3 regions of the Alcaligenes sp. GW821-FHT11D07 genome follow, and region 2 is predicted to be linked to each of the others. Evidence: predicted binding sites of a transcription regulator. Region 2 holds the regulator's gene; each other region holds the start of a gene.
What was found. The regulator NrdR, encoded in region 2, represses ribonucleotide reductase genes. The targets are predictions, from matches to a motif close to CACNANATNTNGTG.
Positions count from the first base shown of each region.

Region 1: AC1RSM_RS08645 (ribonucleoside triphosphate reductase) is a predicted target of NrdR. The motif match lies at 3,296-3,309, and genes of this name have one in related genera.
Region 3: nrdA (class 1a ribonucleoside-diphosphate reductase subunit alpha) is a predicted target of NrdR. The motif match lies at 2,388-2,401, and genes of this name have one in related genera.

Region 1 covers NZ_JBXART010000002.1:7,025-12,332, reverse strand. The annotation lists gene trpE (anthranilate synthase component I) at 1-170, shown strand, start outside; gene AC1RSM_RS08665 (anthranilate synthase component II) at 209-772, shown strand; gene trpD (anthranilate phosphoribosyltransferase) at 776-1,810, shown strand; gene trpC (indole-3-glycerol phosphate synthase TrpC) at 1,807-2,607, shown strand; gene AC1RSM_RS08650 (HIT family protein) at 2,604-3,059, shown strand; gene AC1RSM_RS08645 (ribonucleoside triphosphate reductase) at 3,354-5,177, shown strand.
Region 2 covers NZ_JBXART010000003.1:219,169-224,476, forward strand. The annotation lists gene AC1RSM_RS14020 (YgiW/YdeI family stress tolerance OB fold protein) at 1-21, shown strand, start outside; tRNA gene AC1RSM_RS14025 (tRNA-Ser) at 118-208, opposite strand; gene ribD (bifunctional diaminohydroxyphosphoribosylaminopyrimidine deaminase/5-amino-6-(5-phosphoribosylamino)uracil reductase RibD) at 358-1,506, opposite strand; gene nrdR (transcriptional regulator NrdR) at 1,512-1,973, opposite strand; gene glyA (serine hydroxymethyltransferase) at 2,010-3,257, opposite strand; gene AC1RSM_RS14045 (YbhB/YbcL family Raf kinase inhibitor-like protein) at 3,443-4,078, opposite strand; gene tyrS (tyrosine--tRNA ligase) at 4,098-5,308, opposite strand, start outside.
Region 3 covers NZ_JBXART010000002.1:545,717-551,024, reverse strand. The annotation lists gene nrdB (class Ia ribonucleoside-diphosphate reductase subunit beta) at 1-24, opposite strand, end outside; gene nrdA (class 1a ribonucleoside-diphosphate reductase subunit alpha) at 43-2,322, opposite strand; gene recQ (DNA helicase RecQ) at 2,471-4,297, opposite strand; gene AC1RSM_RS11135 (hypothetical protein) at 4,307-5,308, opposite strand, start outside.

The DNA of each region.
Region 1 (5,308 bases), on a different contig from region 2:
TTGCCATCCGCACCGGTGTCATCAAGGACGGCATGCTGTATGTACAAGCGGCTGCCGGCATTGTCGCCGACTCCGATCCCGAAAAAGAATGGCAAGAGACCGAAGCCAAAGCCCGTGCGGTTATCCGCGCTGCTGAACAAGTGCAATTCGGTCTGGACGAGCCCATTTAATCGCCCCACAGCCACCTTTTTTTTGCCGGAGTATTCCCATGCTGTTCATGCTCGATAACTATGACTCCTTCACCTATAACCTGGTCCAGTACTTCGGAGAATTGGGCCAGGAAGTGGTGGTACGACGCAACGATCAAGTCACCCTTGAAGAGATCGAAGCCCTGAACCCCAGCCACCTGTGCATCTCGCCCGGCCCTAAATCCCCTGTGGATGCGGGCCTGTCAGTCGCACTGATCCAGCACTTTGCAGGAAAGCTGCCGATTCTGGGAGTCTGCCTGGGCCACCAGGCAATCGGGCATGCCTTTGGTGCACGCATCATCCGTGCGCAGCAAATCATGCATGGGAAAGTTTCCCCCATTAGCCACCAGGGCACAGACTTATTCACCGACCTGCCTTCGCCCTTTAACGTCACCCGCTACCACTCTCTGGCGATCGAGCGCGACAGTCTGCCCGCCTGCCTGCACGTGACGGCACAAACCGAAGATGGCGAAATCATGGGTATCCGGCACCGCGAACTGCCTATTTACGGCGTGCAATTTCACCCTGAATCCGTACTGAGCGAGCACGGTCACGCCCTGCTGAAGAACTTTCTGGACCTGTAAATCATGAACACCATCACTCCTACCGAAGCACTGGTGCGCTGTATCGAACACCGGGAAATCTTCCACGACGAAATGCTGCACCTGATGCGCATGCTGATGCGTGGTGAAATGTCGCCACAAATTGCCGCAGCCCTGCTGATGGGTCTGCGCGTGAAAAAAGAAAGCGTGGGTGAGATTTCCGCTGCCGCCCAAGTCATGCGCGAATTTGCCACGCCAGTTATTACCCCGAACCCAGACGAGTTGCTGGATATGTGTGGCACAGGCGGGGATGGCTCCAATACCTTCAATATTTCCACCGCCGCCATGTTCGTGGCCGCCTCGGTAGGGGTGAAAGTGGCCAAACACGGCAACCGCAGTGCCTCTTCATCGTCAGGCAGTGCGGATGTGCTGGAAGCACTAGGCGTCAGTCTGGCTTTCTCTCCGGAGCAAGTGGCGCAAAGCATTGCTGAAACCAATATCGGCTTTATGTTCGCCCCCGCCCACCACGGTGCGATGAAAAACGTCGCCGCAGTCCGCAAAGAACTGGGTGTGCGTACCATTTTCAATATTCTGGGCCCCCTGACGAACCCAGCGGGTGCCACAAACCAGCTGATGGGCGTGTTCCATGCCGACTTGGTGGGGATTCAGGTTCGAGTCATGCAAAGACTGGGTGCCAAGCACGTTCTGATTGTGCACGGCAAAGACGGTATGGATGAGGCCTCTCTGGGCGCCGCCACGCTGGTGGGTGAGCTGAAAGACGGCCAGGTACGTGAATACGAGATTCACCCGGAAGATTTTGGCATGGCCATGACCTCCAACCGCAGCATCCGCGTCACCAGCCGCGAAGAATCCGCCTTGATGATTATGGAAGCCCTCAATAACCAAGAGGGTACGGCTCGTGATATCGTGGGCCTCAACGCCGGGCTGGCCATCTACGCCGCCAATCACGCTGATTCCATAGAGCAAGGTCTGCGCATGGCCTTTGAGGCCATAGCCAACGGCGCCGCCCGAGAAAAACTCGAACAATTCCGCGCTTATACAAGGAAGTTAAACCCATGAACGACATTCTGGCCAAAATCCTCGACACCAAAAGAGCTGAAGTCGTCACCGCCCGCCAACTGCGTAGCGAATCTGATTTGCTGCGCGAAGCGAAGAACCGGAACGACCTGCGCGGCTTTGCCAGCGCCATCGAAGACAAAATTGCGCAAGGCAAGCCTGCCATTATTGCGGAAGTCAAAAAGGCATCTCCGTCCAAGGGCGTGATCCGTGCCGACTTCAACCCTACAGAAATTGCCTCCAGCTACGCTGCCCACGGTGCGGCTTGCCTGTCAGTCCTGACCGATATCCAGTATTTTCAGGGTTCTTACGACCACCTGCGTCAGGCACGCGCTGTTTGCGCCCTGCCCGTGCTGCGCAAGGACTTCATCATTGATCCTTACCAGATCATCCACGCCCGGGCCATGGGTGCGGACTGCATTCTTCTGATCGTGGCGGCTCTGGATAAAGACCAATTAATGGAATACGAAACCATGGCCCATGAGCTGGGCATGGATGTACTGGTTGAAGTGCATGACCGTGCCGAGCTGGATATTGCCTTGCAAATGAAGACCAGCCTGCTGGGCATCAATAACCGCAACCTGCGCACCTTTGAAACCAGCACCCAGAACACCTTGGATCTGCTGCCTTTCATCCCCAGCGAAAAACGTGTGGTCACCGAAAGTGGCATTCACACTCTGGAAGATGTCGCTTTGATGCGTGAGAATCAGGTTCAAGCCTTCCTGGTCGGCGAAGCTTTCATGCGTGAGCCCGATCCTGGCGTTGCCCTGCAAAACCTCTTCTTTGGCCAACCCGCATGAGCCTAGGCACATGCCCCTTATGTGCGTTAAAGCCCGACCAACTGCTCTGGTCGGGCGCTGGCATTCTGGTACTTGCCGTCACGGACAGCCCATTTCCCGGCTATACCCGCGTGATCTGGCAAGAGCATGTCGCTGAGATGACGGACCTGCCCGAGGAACAGCGGCAAGCAATTATGGCAGCGGTGTACGTGGTCGAACAAACCCAGCGCACACTGCTGGGGACAGCCAAAATTAATCTGGCCCAGTTTGGTAACCAAGTCCCCCACCTGCACTGGCACATCATCCCCCGCTGGCGTGATGATCCCTATTTCCCGGACTCTGCCTGGTCACCCGCACCCGAACGCAATGCTGAGCAAAAGCAAAGCTGGTCGTCCCACGAAGAACATCTGCTGGAGCAGGTTGCTGAGTATCAACACAACTTGAAAGTCGCACTCCAAGCGCGCTTTAGTTAAACCAGGCTGACTGAATACCCAAGAACTGCCGGCGCAATGCCGGCAGTTTTGTTTTCTTCGCCCGCATTGCACCCCCTAATTGCTGGATCAAAAGAAGGGTATGACAGGCATTGCCACACCTCGCCCCCCCTTAGCGGCATCAGACAGCAAGTGAACATCGCCCACCGCGAGCTCGTCTGTTCTAGAAATTAACCTAGATCAAGCCTGGTCCACAATCGTCTAGCCCAGCCAAAAACCACCATATATAGTGTCATGAATCCTAAAAATCACTATATATAGGTTTTTAAGCAGAATATGGCTACCCAGGAAACCACACAGCGCCCCGCTGCGCAGCTCGACATTATCCGGTCTATCACCGAGTATTTAGACCGCCAGGACTGGCGCGTTCAGGCCAACGCCAACCAGGGCTATTCGCTCGGTGGGTTGATCCTGAATAGCTCTGGAAAAATGATTGCCAACTATTGGCTCAGCCATATCTACCCTGAAGCAATCGGCCAAGCACACCGTCAAGCGGATCTGCACATCCACGATCTGGACATGCTCTCTGGTTATTGCGCAGGTTGGTCTTTACGGACCTTTTTAAACGAAGGCCTGAACGGCGTCCCCGGAAAAATAGAATCCGGACCGCCCCGGCATCTGAGCAGTGCAGTTGGGCAAGTCGTCAATTTCCTGGGCACCCTGCAAAACGAATGGGCCGGAGCCCAAGCCTTCAGCTCCTTTGACACCTATATGGCGCCCTTCGTGCGCAAAGACGCGCTGAGCTACAAGCAAGTGCGTCAATCCATGCAGGAGCTCATCTACAACCTGAATGTGCCGTCGCGTTGGGGCACACAAACGCCCTTTACCAACCTGACCTTTGATTGGGTCTGCCCCGATGATCTGCGCCAGCAAGTTCCGCTAATCGGTGGCGAGGAAATGCCCTTTTGCTACGGTGATCTGCAGACCGAAATGGACATGATCAACCAGGCCTATATCGAGGTCATGAGCGAAGGGGACGCTCGCGGACGCGCCTTCACCTTCCCCATCCCCACCTACAACATCACCCGCGACTTTGACTGGCACAGCCCCAATGCCGAGCGGCTGTTTGCCATGACAGCCAAGTACGGCCTGCCCTATTTCCAGAACTTCATTAATTCTGAACTGGAACCCAATATGATCCGCTCCATGTGCTGCCGCCTGCAGCTGGATCTGCGAGAATTGTTAAAGCGGGGCAATGGTCTGTTTGGCTCCGCCGAGCAAACCGGCTCATTGGGCGTTGTCACCTTGAACTGTGCTCGCTTGGGCTACCTGTACCAAGGTGATGAGGCAGGCTTGTTCACTCGACTGGATGAATTGCTAGAAATGGGCCGCGAAAGCCTTGAAATCAAGCGCACCGTCATTCAGCAACTGATGGATCAGGGCTTGTTTCCCTACACACGCCGCTACCTGGGCACCTTGCGTAATCACTTTTCCACGCTGGGGGTAAACGGTATCAACGAGATGATCCGCAACTTCACCAATGACAAACACAATCTATGTACACCGTGGGGGCACCACTTTGCCCTGCGTCTACTCGATCATATCCGTGAACGCATGGTGGAATTTCAAGAAAACACTGGCCACCTGTACAACTTGGAAGCAACGCCGGCCGAAGGCACCACCTATCGCTTTGCCAAAGAGGATCGCGCGCGCTGGCCTGACATTTTGCAGGCGGGCACCGATCAGATGCCTTATTACACCAACTCCTCGCAACTGCCCGTCGGTTTTACGGAAGATCCCTTTGAAGCCCTGGAACGCCAGGACGAGCTGCAAGGCAAATACACCGGCGGTACCGTGCTGCATCTGTACATGACGGAAGCCTTATCCAGCACCGATGCCTGCCGCAACTTGGTTCAACGGGCCTTGAATCGCTTCTCCTTGCCCTACATCACTGTCACACCTACGTTTTCCATCTGCCCCCAGCATGGCTATTTGTCCGGCAAACATGAGTTTTGTCCGCATTGTGATAGTGAACTACTGGCACGCAAGAAGGCGGCCCAAGCACAAAAAGAATCACAGGATACGCTGCAAAATCACGCCCACGCCAGCTCCCAACGACAGGCATCGGCTTCCGACCCAGCGCAAGCCCCCATCCACTAAACCCTGCGGTTTTCACGCTGGCACACCAACACCCACCGCTTCTAGCAGCACTGCAGCCTATCAGCGCATAGCCGTCATTTGAACCCCGCCCCTTGGCGTCCCACCCTTTTTGCACCCTGTAGAAACAAGCT
Region 2 (5,308 bases):
CGCCTGAGTCTGATTCCTTAAATGCCGTAGGGCCTGCTTTGTCCCTCAGCCAAGCGATCGCAGACAACAAAAAACCCGCCTAGCTTGCGCAGGGCGGGTTTTTAGGTACTGAATTCTTGGCGGACAGAGGGGGATTCGAACCCCCGATACGCTATAAACGTATACACGCTTTCCAGGCGTGCGCCTTCAACCGCTCGGCCACCTGTCCTAATTGTTCGTTTGGCAAGCAATTTGAAGCTGCTAATGCCAAGTCCATAATAATAGCAGAACTTATCCTTGTAACGCAAGTGTTCAAATTTTTTCGTTGGCTAAATGTAGAGCCTGTCGTTTCAGCGTCGGGATGAACGCGTATAGCGCTTACTCAAAATCCGATGGAGAGGCCCCACCCACTGCCTGCAACAAGGCTTCCCAATGGTCACGCTGGCGCGCCAGAACTCGCAGGTCGGCACCGAATAAGCGCACATCAGTGAACTCGAAGGGTTCAACATCGTCCAGTCCGGACAAGGCGGTAATATCCGCTACACCACGCCCCTGCCCCAGAATTTTAGGGGCCAGATACATCAATAGTTGATCCACGACACCCGCATCAATCAAAGCACCGGAAAGGCGCGCCCCTGCTTCCGCATGGATTTCATTGACCTGCTGCTCTGCCATCCAATCCAGTACCGCCCGAACATCCACTTGGCCTTCGTGCAAGGGCATGGGAATAACTAGGGCATTGCGATCCGCCAATTGAGCTTCGCGCTCCGGGTCGCGACGATGCGTGAACACCCAGCATTGGGTGCCATCCAGCAAAGCTGCATTAGGGTCCAGACGCAGATGCGTATCCAACACCGCCTTGATCGGTGGTCGTGGCGTAGACACGGCTCGTACGTTCATCAGGGGATTGTCGGCATTTACGGTTCCGATACCCGTCAATACGACGCAACTGCGCGCGCGCCAATGATGGCCATCATCGCGCGCCTGCGGTCCGGTAATCCATTGCGAACGCCCATCCGGTAATGCACTGCGGCCATCCAAAGAGGCCGCCATTTTCATCCACAGCCAGGGTCGGGATCGCGTCATACGAGCAAAGAAACCGGCGTTGATCGCCAGTGCCTGCTCTACGCATAAAGGGCCGTCCACCGTAATTCCCGCCTGACGCAAACGTGTGGCTCCACGTCCTGCTACCAAGGGATTGGGGTCATACATGGAAAACACCACACGCCCAGCACCGGCCTTGACCAGCGCATCAGCACAAGGAGGCGTACGCCCGTGGTGGCTACATGGCTCCAGGGTGACGTAAAAGGTGGCTCCTGCCACGTTCACGCCACGTTCCCGCGCCTGTTGCAAGGCCATGACTTCGGCATGTGGGCCACCCGCTTGCTGGGTCGAACCCGAGGCCAGCAATTGACCATCACGCACGATCAGGCAGGCGACGCGTGGATTGGGGGCACTGATATATAAAGATTGTTCGGCCAGCTCCAGGGCTTGCCGCATCCAGATGACGTCTTCTTGCTCGACCATAAGCCTTAGTTGCGGCCGGGATCGTTCATTTCATCGATCGCCTGCACGAACTCTCGGATGTCTTTAAAGCTCTTGTAGACCGAGGCAAAGCGTACATACGCTACCTGATCCAGCTGCTTGAGCTCGGCCATGACCAGCTCGCCGATGGTCTCGGAGGAGACTTCGCGTTCACCAGTCAGTTGAAGTTTTTCTTCGATGCGCTGTACCGCGGCATCGACTTGAGCCATTGGGATGGAGCGCTTGCGCAGCGCCACGCCCATGCTGGTCCGCAAACGTGCGGGATCAAATTCCATACGGGTGCCGTTGCGCTTGGCCACAACGGGCAAGCTCAATTCAGCACGTTCGTAAGTCGTGAAGCGCCGTTCACAGTCCGAGCATTTACGACGTCGCCGTATGGCGTCGCCTTCTTCGGTGATTCGAGAATCGATCACCTGGGTATCGGCATGGTGGCAGAACGGACACTTCATTCAAGATCGCGGGCCTTACGGCCCGCTCCGGCTGGATTACTTGGAGTACACAGGCAACTTGGCAGTCAGCTCATGTACACGGCGACGAACGTCCGCCAAAACGGCTTCGTCGTGAGGGTTGTCCAGTACATCAGCAATCAGGTGCGCCGTCAATTCCGCTTCAGCTTCTTTAAAGCCGCGAGTGGTCATGGCAGGTGTACCCAAACGAACGCCGCTGGTGACAAATGGCTTCTCGGGGTCGTTAGGGATGGCGTTCTTGTTGACGGTGATGTGAGCTTTGCCCAGCGCTTCTTCAGCCACTTTACCGGTGATGCCCTTAGGACGCAGATCCACCAGCATGACGTGGCTTTCGGTGCGACCAGACACGATACGCAGGCCACGCTCAACCAGAGTGCGAGCCAGAACGTCAGCGTTTTTCACGACCTGAGCAGCGTAGTCCTTGAATTCAGGAGCCAAGGCTTCCTTGAATGCCACAGCCTTACCAGCGATGACGTGAATCAGTGGACCGCCTTGAATGCCGGGGAAAATAGCCGAGTTAATGGCTTTTTCGTGTTCGGCTTTCATCATGATGACGCCACCACGAGGGCCGCGCAGGGACTTGTGCGTTGTGGAAGTCACAAAGTCAGCGTGAGGCACGGGGTTGGGGTAAGCACCACCCGCAACCAGACCTGCGTAGTGAGCAATGTCCACCATGAACAGAGCGCCGTTTTCATGCGCAATACGAGCCATGCGTTCAAAGTCGATACGCAGGGCGTAAGCCGAAGCACCACCCACGATCAGCTTGGGCTTGTGCTCTTTGGCCAGGCGCTCCAGTTGGTCGTAGTCCAGCTCTTCGTTTTCGTCCAGACCGTAGGACACAAAGTTGTACAGTTTGCCCGATGCGTTCACAGGGGAACCGTGAGTCAGGTGACCACCTTCAGCCAGGCTCATACCCAAAACGGTGTCACCCGGTTTGAGCACAGCCATGTACACGCCCTGGTTAGCTTGCGAGCCGGAGTTAGGCTGCACGTTGGCGGCTTCAGCACCAAACAGCTCTTTCAAGCGGTCAATAGCCAGTTGTTCGACCACGTCCACGAATTCGCAACCGCCGTAGTAACGCTTGCCTGGGTAACCTTCAGCGTATTTATTGGTCAGCTGGGTGCCCTGGGCCTGCATAACGGCAGGGCTGGTGTAGTTTTCCGAGGCGATCAGCTCAATGTGCTGCTCCTGGCGCACATCTTCGCTTTGAATCGCAGCCCACAAATCGGGGTCAACTTTGTCAAGAGTCGCAGAACGGTCAAACATGAGGGTTCCTAAGGGTAAAGTAGTAGCAAACTAAGAAAGCAGCATTTTAGCGCGGAAGCGCGACAAACCACCGAGACAAACGCCTTCGGTGGCAGAAACCCCAAAAAATGTGGAAATAAGTAAGGCGGCAGCAGGCGGACTCAAGAGAATATGAAAAAAACTCAATCAGTCCGCCCTGTGTGGCTTCAAGATTTCTGGATCAAGCGGGGATTCAAGGTATACAAGCCGGTCAAGGCAGCACGACCCAGAATATGGCCTTCCATCGCACGTAACACGTCTTGGCCGGTGAAGCGTCCCTCCAGGGGAAGCTCAGCAATATCCAAGGCATAAACCGTAAAGACATAGCGGTGCGGCAAGGCATCGTTCCACGGAGGGCACGGGCCATCGTAGCCAAAGTAATCACCGTTCATGTCGCGGTCGCTGGCAAACCAGTTGGTAAAGTCGTTCACGCCCTGACGAGTCTCGTCCAACGCTAAAGGACCGGCTTTACCACGTGGTGTGATGCCTTTGGAGTAAGAACCTTCGGCCAGGCTTCTGAGTTCGGGCGAGATGTTGATCAAGACCCAATGAAAGAAGTCCACCCGAGGCAGATCTGCCGGTACCTCACGCCCGTCCTGGTTCACATCGTCCGGTTGGCTGGGTACATCAGGGTCGTGGCAAATGACCACAAAAGATTGGGTCTGCTCGGGAACATCGGACCATTCCAAATGCGGATTGGCGTTACCGGCCAATGCGACTCGCGATTGCGCGTCATAGCGACAAAATGCCAGACGCTCGGGAATCACGTTCTGATCTTGAAAAGAATCACTACGTAGTTTCATTGCAGACCTCCACAATCAATCAGCCGGTCAAGGTGACGCGCGCAAATTTGCGCTTGCCCACCTGCAGCACATAGCTGCCCGGCTCCAGTTGCAAACCTTTGTCTTCCACACGCTCACCATCGATGCGCACACCGCCCTGCTCCACATTGCGCTGAGCTTCGCTACCCGAGGCCACCAAACCAGCTTCGCGCAAGACGCGCAGCAGGTTCAGTTCACCGGCAACGGTGACTTCAGGCATGTCTTCGGGCATTTCACCGCGACGGAAACGGGCATCGAAGTTTTCCAGTGCCTGTGCCGCTGCTTGCGCATTGTGAAAGCGAGTGACAATTTCCTGTGCCAGCTCGACTTTGACCTCGCGCGGGTTACGGCCTTCTTCAATCTGCTTTTGCAGGCCGGCAATATCTTCCAGGCTGCGGAAAGACAGCAGCTCGAAGTAGCGCCACATCAAGGTGTCGGAGATGGACATCAACTTGCCGAACATGGAGTCCGGCGTTTCACTGATACCAATGTAATTGCCTTTGGATTTGGACATCTTTTCTACGCCGTCCAAACCCACCAGCAATGGCATGGTCAAAATGCATTGCTGTTCCTGACCATATTCTTTTTGCAATTCACGACCGACCAGCAAATTAAATTTCTGGTCAGTACCACCCAATTCCACATCCGCTTTCAATTGGACCGAATCGTAGCCCTGCAATAAGGGATACAAGAATTCGTGCACCGAAATAGGCTGATTCGCTTTGAAGCGTTTGGTGAAGTCATCACGCTCCATCATGCGGGCCACGGTATAGCGCGAAGCCAATTGAATCATGCCCCGCGAACCGAGCTTGTCGCACCACTCCGAGTTGTAGCGAACTTCGGTGCGGGCGGGGTCCAGAACCAGCGCTGCCTGATCGTAATAGGTCTTGGCGTTGGAGATGACCTGCTCAGGCGTCAAAGGCGGGCGAGTTGTATTGCGGCCGCTTGGATCACCAATGGTGGAGGTGAAGTCGCCAATCAGGAAAATGACGGTGTGCCCCAAGTCCTGCAGCTGACGCATCTTGTTGAGCACCACCGTGTGCCCCAAGTGAATGTCGGGAGCCGTCGGGTCCAGGCCCAGCTTGATCCGCAGTGGCTGCCCCGTTGCATGGCTGCGCGCCAGTTTGCGGGCAAACTCGGATTCGACGAGCAATTCGTCGCAGCCGCGTTTAACAATGGCTAAATCAGCCAGGACTTCTGGAGAAAGGGGCT
Region 3 (5,308 bases), on a different contig from region 2:
AGAAAAAGTACTATAGGTAGTCATGATGCTATTTACCCTTGCTTAGATCTTGCACGCCCCACCAGCGCAACCGTCATCTTCAACTTCGCCATGCGAGTCGTCCGCGCCGTCGCGGGTGTTGTGGTAGTACAAGGTCTTCACACCATATTTGTAGGCCAGCAGCAAGTCCTTGAGCAGTTGCTTCATCGGGACACGACCACCCTCGAACCGCTGTGGGTCATAGTTGGTGTTGGCAGAAATCGATTGGTCCACGAACTTCTGCATCACACCAACCAACTTCAGGTAGTCCTCGTTACCGGGCATTTGCCACAGCAATTCGTACTGATCCTTATATTTTTCAAAATCAGGCACTACCTGACGCAAGATACCGTCCTTGGACTGCTTGACCGACACCAGGCCACGAGGAGGCTCAATACCGTTGGTGGCATTAGCGATCTGGCTGGAGGTTTCCGACGGCATCAAGGCTGTCAGGGTGGAGTTACGCAGGCCGTGCTTGACGATATCGGCGCGCAAAGCTTCCCAATCCAGATGCAAAGGCTCAGCACAAATGCTGTCCACATCTTTCTTGTAGGTATCAGTAGGCAACAAACCGGCTGCGTACGTAGTTTCGTCAAAAGCGTCGCAAGCACCGTATTCACGCGACAACTGCACCGAAGCCTTCAACAGGTAGTACTGAATAGCTTCAAAGGTGCGGTGGGTCAGACCCAAAGCGGCTGGATCGGAGTAACGGGTGCCGTTTTTGGCCAGGTAGTAAGCGTAGTTAATAACGCCGACGCCCAAAGAACGACGCTTGTTGGTTGCGTTCAATGCAGCCTTGACCGGGTAATCCTGGTAATCCAGCAATGCATCCAGAGCACGCACAATCAATTCAGCCAGGCTGTCGAGCTCGTCCAGAGACTCCAGAGCACCCAGGTTGAATGCGGACAGCGTGCACAGTGCGATTTCACCTTCGGGATCGTTCAGATCATTCAAAGGCTTGGTCGGCAGAGCAATTTCCATGCACAGGTTGGACTGGCGCACAGGAGCGCGGTCCGCCTGGAAGGGGCTATGGGTATTGCAGTGGTCTACGTTCTGAATGTAGATACGGCCTGTGCTGGCGCGCTCTTGCATCAGCAAGGAGAACAGTTCCACGGCAGGCAGGCTGCGCTTGCGGATGGCTGGATCTTGCTCGTACTTTTCGTACAGACGCTCAAACTCGTCCTGATCGGCAAAGAAGGCATCGTACAGGCCAGGAACGTCATGCGGCGAGAACAGCGTAATGTGGCTGCCCTTGATCAGGCGCTGATACAGCAAGCGGTTGATCTGAACGCCGTAGTCCAGGTGACGAATACGGTTTTCTTCCACACCACGGTTGTTCTTTAGGACCAGCAGCGTTTCCACTTCCAAGTGCCACATGGGGTAGAACAAAGTCGCGGCACCACCACGCACCCCACCTTGGGAGCACGACTTGACGGCGGCCTGGAACATCTTGAAAAAGGGCAAGCAACCGGTGTGCTGAGCTTCGCCACCACGAATCTCGCTACCCACGGCACGAATACGGCCACCGTTGATACCGATACCGGCACGTTGAGACACGTAACGCACAATGGCGCTGGTCGTCGCGTTGATGCTGTCCAGGCTGTCGTCACATTCGATCAGGACGCAAGAGCTGAACTGGCGTGTAGGTGTGCGCACACCCGCCATGATGGGCGTAGGCAATGAAATCTTGAACTGCGACACCGCGTCGTAAAAACGCTTGATGAAGCTTAGACGGGTTTCTGCTGGGTAACGTGCAAACAAGCACATGGCCACCAGGATGTACAAGAACTGGGGGCTTTCGTAAATGCGCTTGGTAACGCGGTTCTGAATCAGGTATTTGCCTTCCAACTGCTTGACGGCACCGTACGAGAAGTTCATGTCTCGCCAGTGATCAAGGTGGGCATCCAGCTCATCGAACTCGGCGCGGGTATAATCCTGCAGCAAATGAGGGTCGTAGCGCCCTTCTTCTGTTTGCCGGGTAACGTGGTCAAACAGAGTTGGTGGCTCGAACTGACCAAAAGCAATTTTGCGCAGATGGAAAATGGCCAGGCGAGCAGCCAGGTACTGATAGTCGGGGGTTTCTTCGGAGATCAAATCCGCAGCCGACTTAATAATAGTTTCGTGGATATCGCTGGTGCGGATACCGTTGTAGAACTGAATGTGCGAACGCAGTTCTACCTGGGAGACGGACACATTATTGAGACCCTCAGCAGCCCAGTCAACGACTCGGTGAATCTTGTCGAGGTTAATAGGTTCTGTGCGGCCATCCCGTTTGGTGACCATCAATTGTTCGGTTTGTTGCATCTGGAGTCTCGGAAAACGGATGTATGCGGAGAAGCGCCTGCGGCAGCTTTGGCATCACTAGCAAGCACCATATGTAGTGCAGAATAGCCGACATTCTACTACATATAGCGTTTTCAAATGAAACAAGTTCTTGCGCCATTAACAATTTTTACAGAGCTTGCAGCTCTTGGACGCAGCGCAGCAAGGCTTCGCCATAGGCTTCCCGCTTGCGTAAACCTATGCCTGTAATCGGCTCCAGATCAGCCTCTGAGCTTGGGCAACGGATGGCCACTTCGCGCAAAGTAGCATCATGGAAAATGACATAGGCGGGCACGCCGTGCTCTCGTGCCGTCGCTGCGCGCCAGGCACGCAAAGCCTCGAATCGTCTCTGCTGATCGGGCTCCAAAGCGGGCCCCGCTGGGGCCTGACCTTTGGTTCGATGTGCAGCCGGTCCCCGTGTTACGGTTTCGCGGCGCAGCATTAAGGTTCGTTCACCCTTCAGGACTTCACGACTGGCGTCGGTCAGCAGCAGGGTTCCATACCCTTCCGGGTCCACACTGACCAGGCTATGGGCCAGCAACTGACGCAGCACGCCTCTCCAGGCGTGATCGGACAAATCCTTGCCCACGCCAAAAACGGTGAGCTTGTCATGCTCGTGTTCCTTGACGCGTTCGGTCTGCTTGCCTAGCAAGATATCAATCAAATGCCCGGCACCGAAGCGTTGGCCGCGCTCACGCCACAATCGGTAAATCGTGGAAAGCATTTTCTGGGCTGCTACCGTCCCGTCCCAGGCCTCCGGAGCTTCCAGACAAGTGTCGCAGTTCCCGCAAGGCTCGATTTGCTGATCGAAATACGCCAGCAGCCGCTGCCTGCGGCAGGAAATCGTTTCGCACAAGCCCAGCATGGCATCCAATGCCTGACCTTGCTGGCGCCGGTGCGCCGCATCACCCTGCGACTGGTTAATCATGCGATGCAGTTGCACCACGTCCTGCAAACCATAGGCTAGCCAGGCGGTAGCGACTTCGCCATCACGCCCGGCCCGTCCGGTTTCCTGGTAATAGCCTTCTACGGACTTGGGCAGATCAATATGGGCCACAAAACGTACATCAGGCTTATTCACGCCCATGCCAAAGGCAATTGTTGCCACCATGACCACCCCTTCCTCGCGCAAGAAGCGCGCCTGATTGATGGCTCGTTGTTGCGCCTCCAGACCTGCGTGGTAGGGCAAGGCATGAATGCCGTTCTTGCACAGAAATTCGGCCGTATCTTCCACGCGGGAGCGGGACAGACAATACACAATTCCTGCGTGCCCTGCATGCTCTTCCTGAATGAAGCTCAGCAGTTGCTTGCGCACCTCGTTTTTCTCGATGATGCGGTAACAGATATTGGGACGATCAAAGCTGGCCACAAAATGGCGGGCCTCTTCCAGCTTGAGCCGCTGGGCAATTTCCACCCGCGTCAGTTGCGTAGCCGTAGCCGTCAAGGCGACCCGTGGTACTCCAGGCCAGCGCTGCGCCAACAGGTCCAGGCCCAGATATTCAGGACGGAAGTCGTGGCCCCATTGCGATACGCAGTGGGCCTCGTCGATAGCGAACAGGGATATCTGGCCTCGTGCCAGCAAATCCAGGCAACGGTCCGTCAGCAGACGTTCGGGAGCCACATAGAGCAGATCCAACTGGCCGGTCAGAAACTGACGCTCAACTTCACGAGCCGTCTGCCAATCCTGAGTGGAATTCAGAAAAGCAGCGTTCACGCCCAGCTCGTTTAGCGCATCCACCTGATCTTGCATCAAGGCAATCAAGGGGGAGACGACCACACCGGTACCGGGTCGAACCAATGCAGGAATCTGGTAACAAAGCGACTTGCCGCCGCCCGTAGGCATCAAGACCAGGGCGTCACCGCCTTGTATCAGGGTCTCGATAATCTCGTGCTGTGAACCACGAAAACTGTCATAACCAAAAACTTCCTGAAGAACCTCAAGTGCTGACTGGGCCATGCCGCCTGCTTAAAAAATCGGTATAGAAAAACGCAGCGCGATGTTCGACTGACGACTTTCCAGATGACGGCGAGCTTGCAAACCCACCCTAAGGTGGGGACTGTACCAGAACTGCTGCGTGACCCCAAGGTAGCGGTTCTCTCCCCCGGCCACGACCTGCTGCACCTCGTATTGGGTCTGGACTTCCCCCCAACGGCGCAAGGGCACAGACAAGCCGACGACCTGCCGACTGCTGGCAGCATCCACCTTCATGCCCTGATAGCGGCTCAAGTCCAGAAAATTATCCTGGTAGCGCTCGCCCTGCCATTGCAGGTGCAAATCATCCAGCACATCCAGTCCATACGCGGCCTGATAGCGCCACCCCTGCCCGACTGAATGGGAGGCACGGGCCACGCTGGCCTGCCAAACCCCGAAGTCAGACGATCGGTAAGTGGCACCCACCCCGGTCAGCCCGAAGTCGCGAGCACTTTCCATTTGCGTATCAATACTGGTTCGGCTAGTAATGTCAGTGCTGACCATCAGGCTGCTCGCCGAAGATCCATACACCAAGTCCCCGTTATCCTGCTTGCCGGTCATATCCAAAGCCCCGACCGCCAAGGCGTAACGCCACGGTCCTGCAGGGCCTTGGTCAAACTGCTGGGTGATATTGATGCCGCCCAGGGCGACTGGCCGCGCCCAGTCTGGGGCGGTCACGGTGTCATTTCCCAAGGTCAGTTGCAGCCCTTCGTCGTTCACATACCGCCAATTGCGCTCCCCAAACTGCCAGACCTGATCGGGCGAGCTGCTCAGCCAGCGCGCACTCCAAATCGGCGAGGACTGCTGGCTGTACTGAATGGAACGGGCAAGACTGGCGGTACTGGAACCGGTCAGGCTGAAGTCTGAAAAAGAAAATTCGATAGCGTCCGCAGGACTGCTGTCCCAATCCTGTCTATGCCACTGCGAGGCGTCAAAAAAGGGCTCCACCGGCGGGAGCTCCTGGGCAGGAATGGCTTGGGCCTCGTCCACCCCATA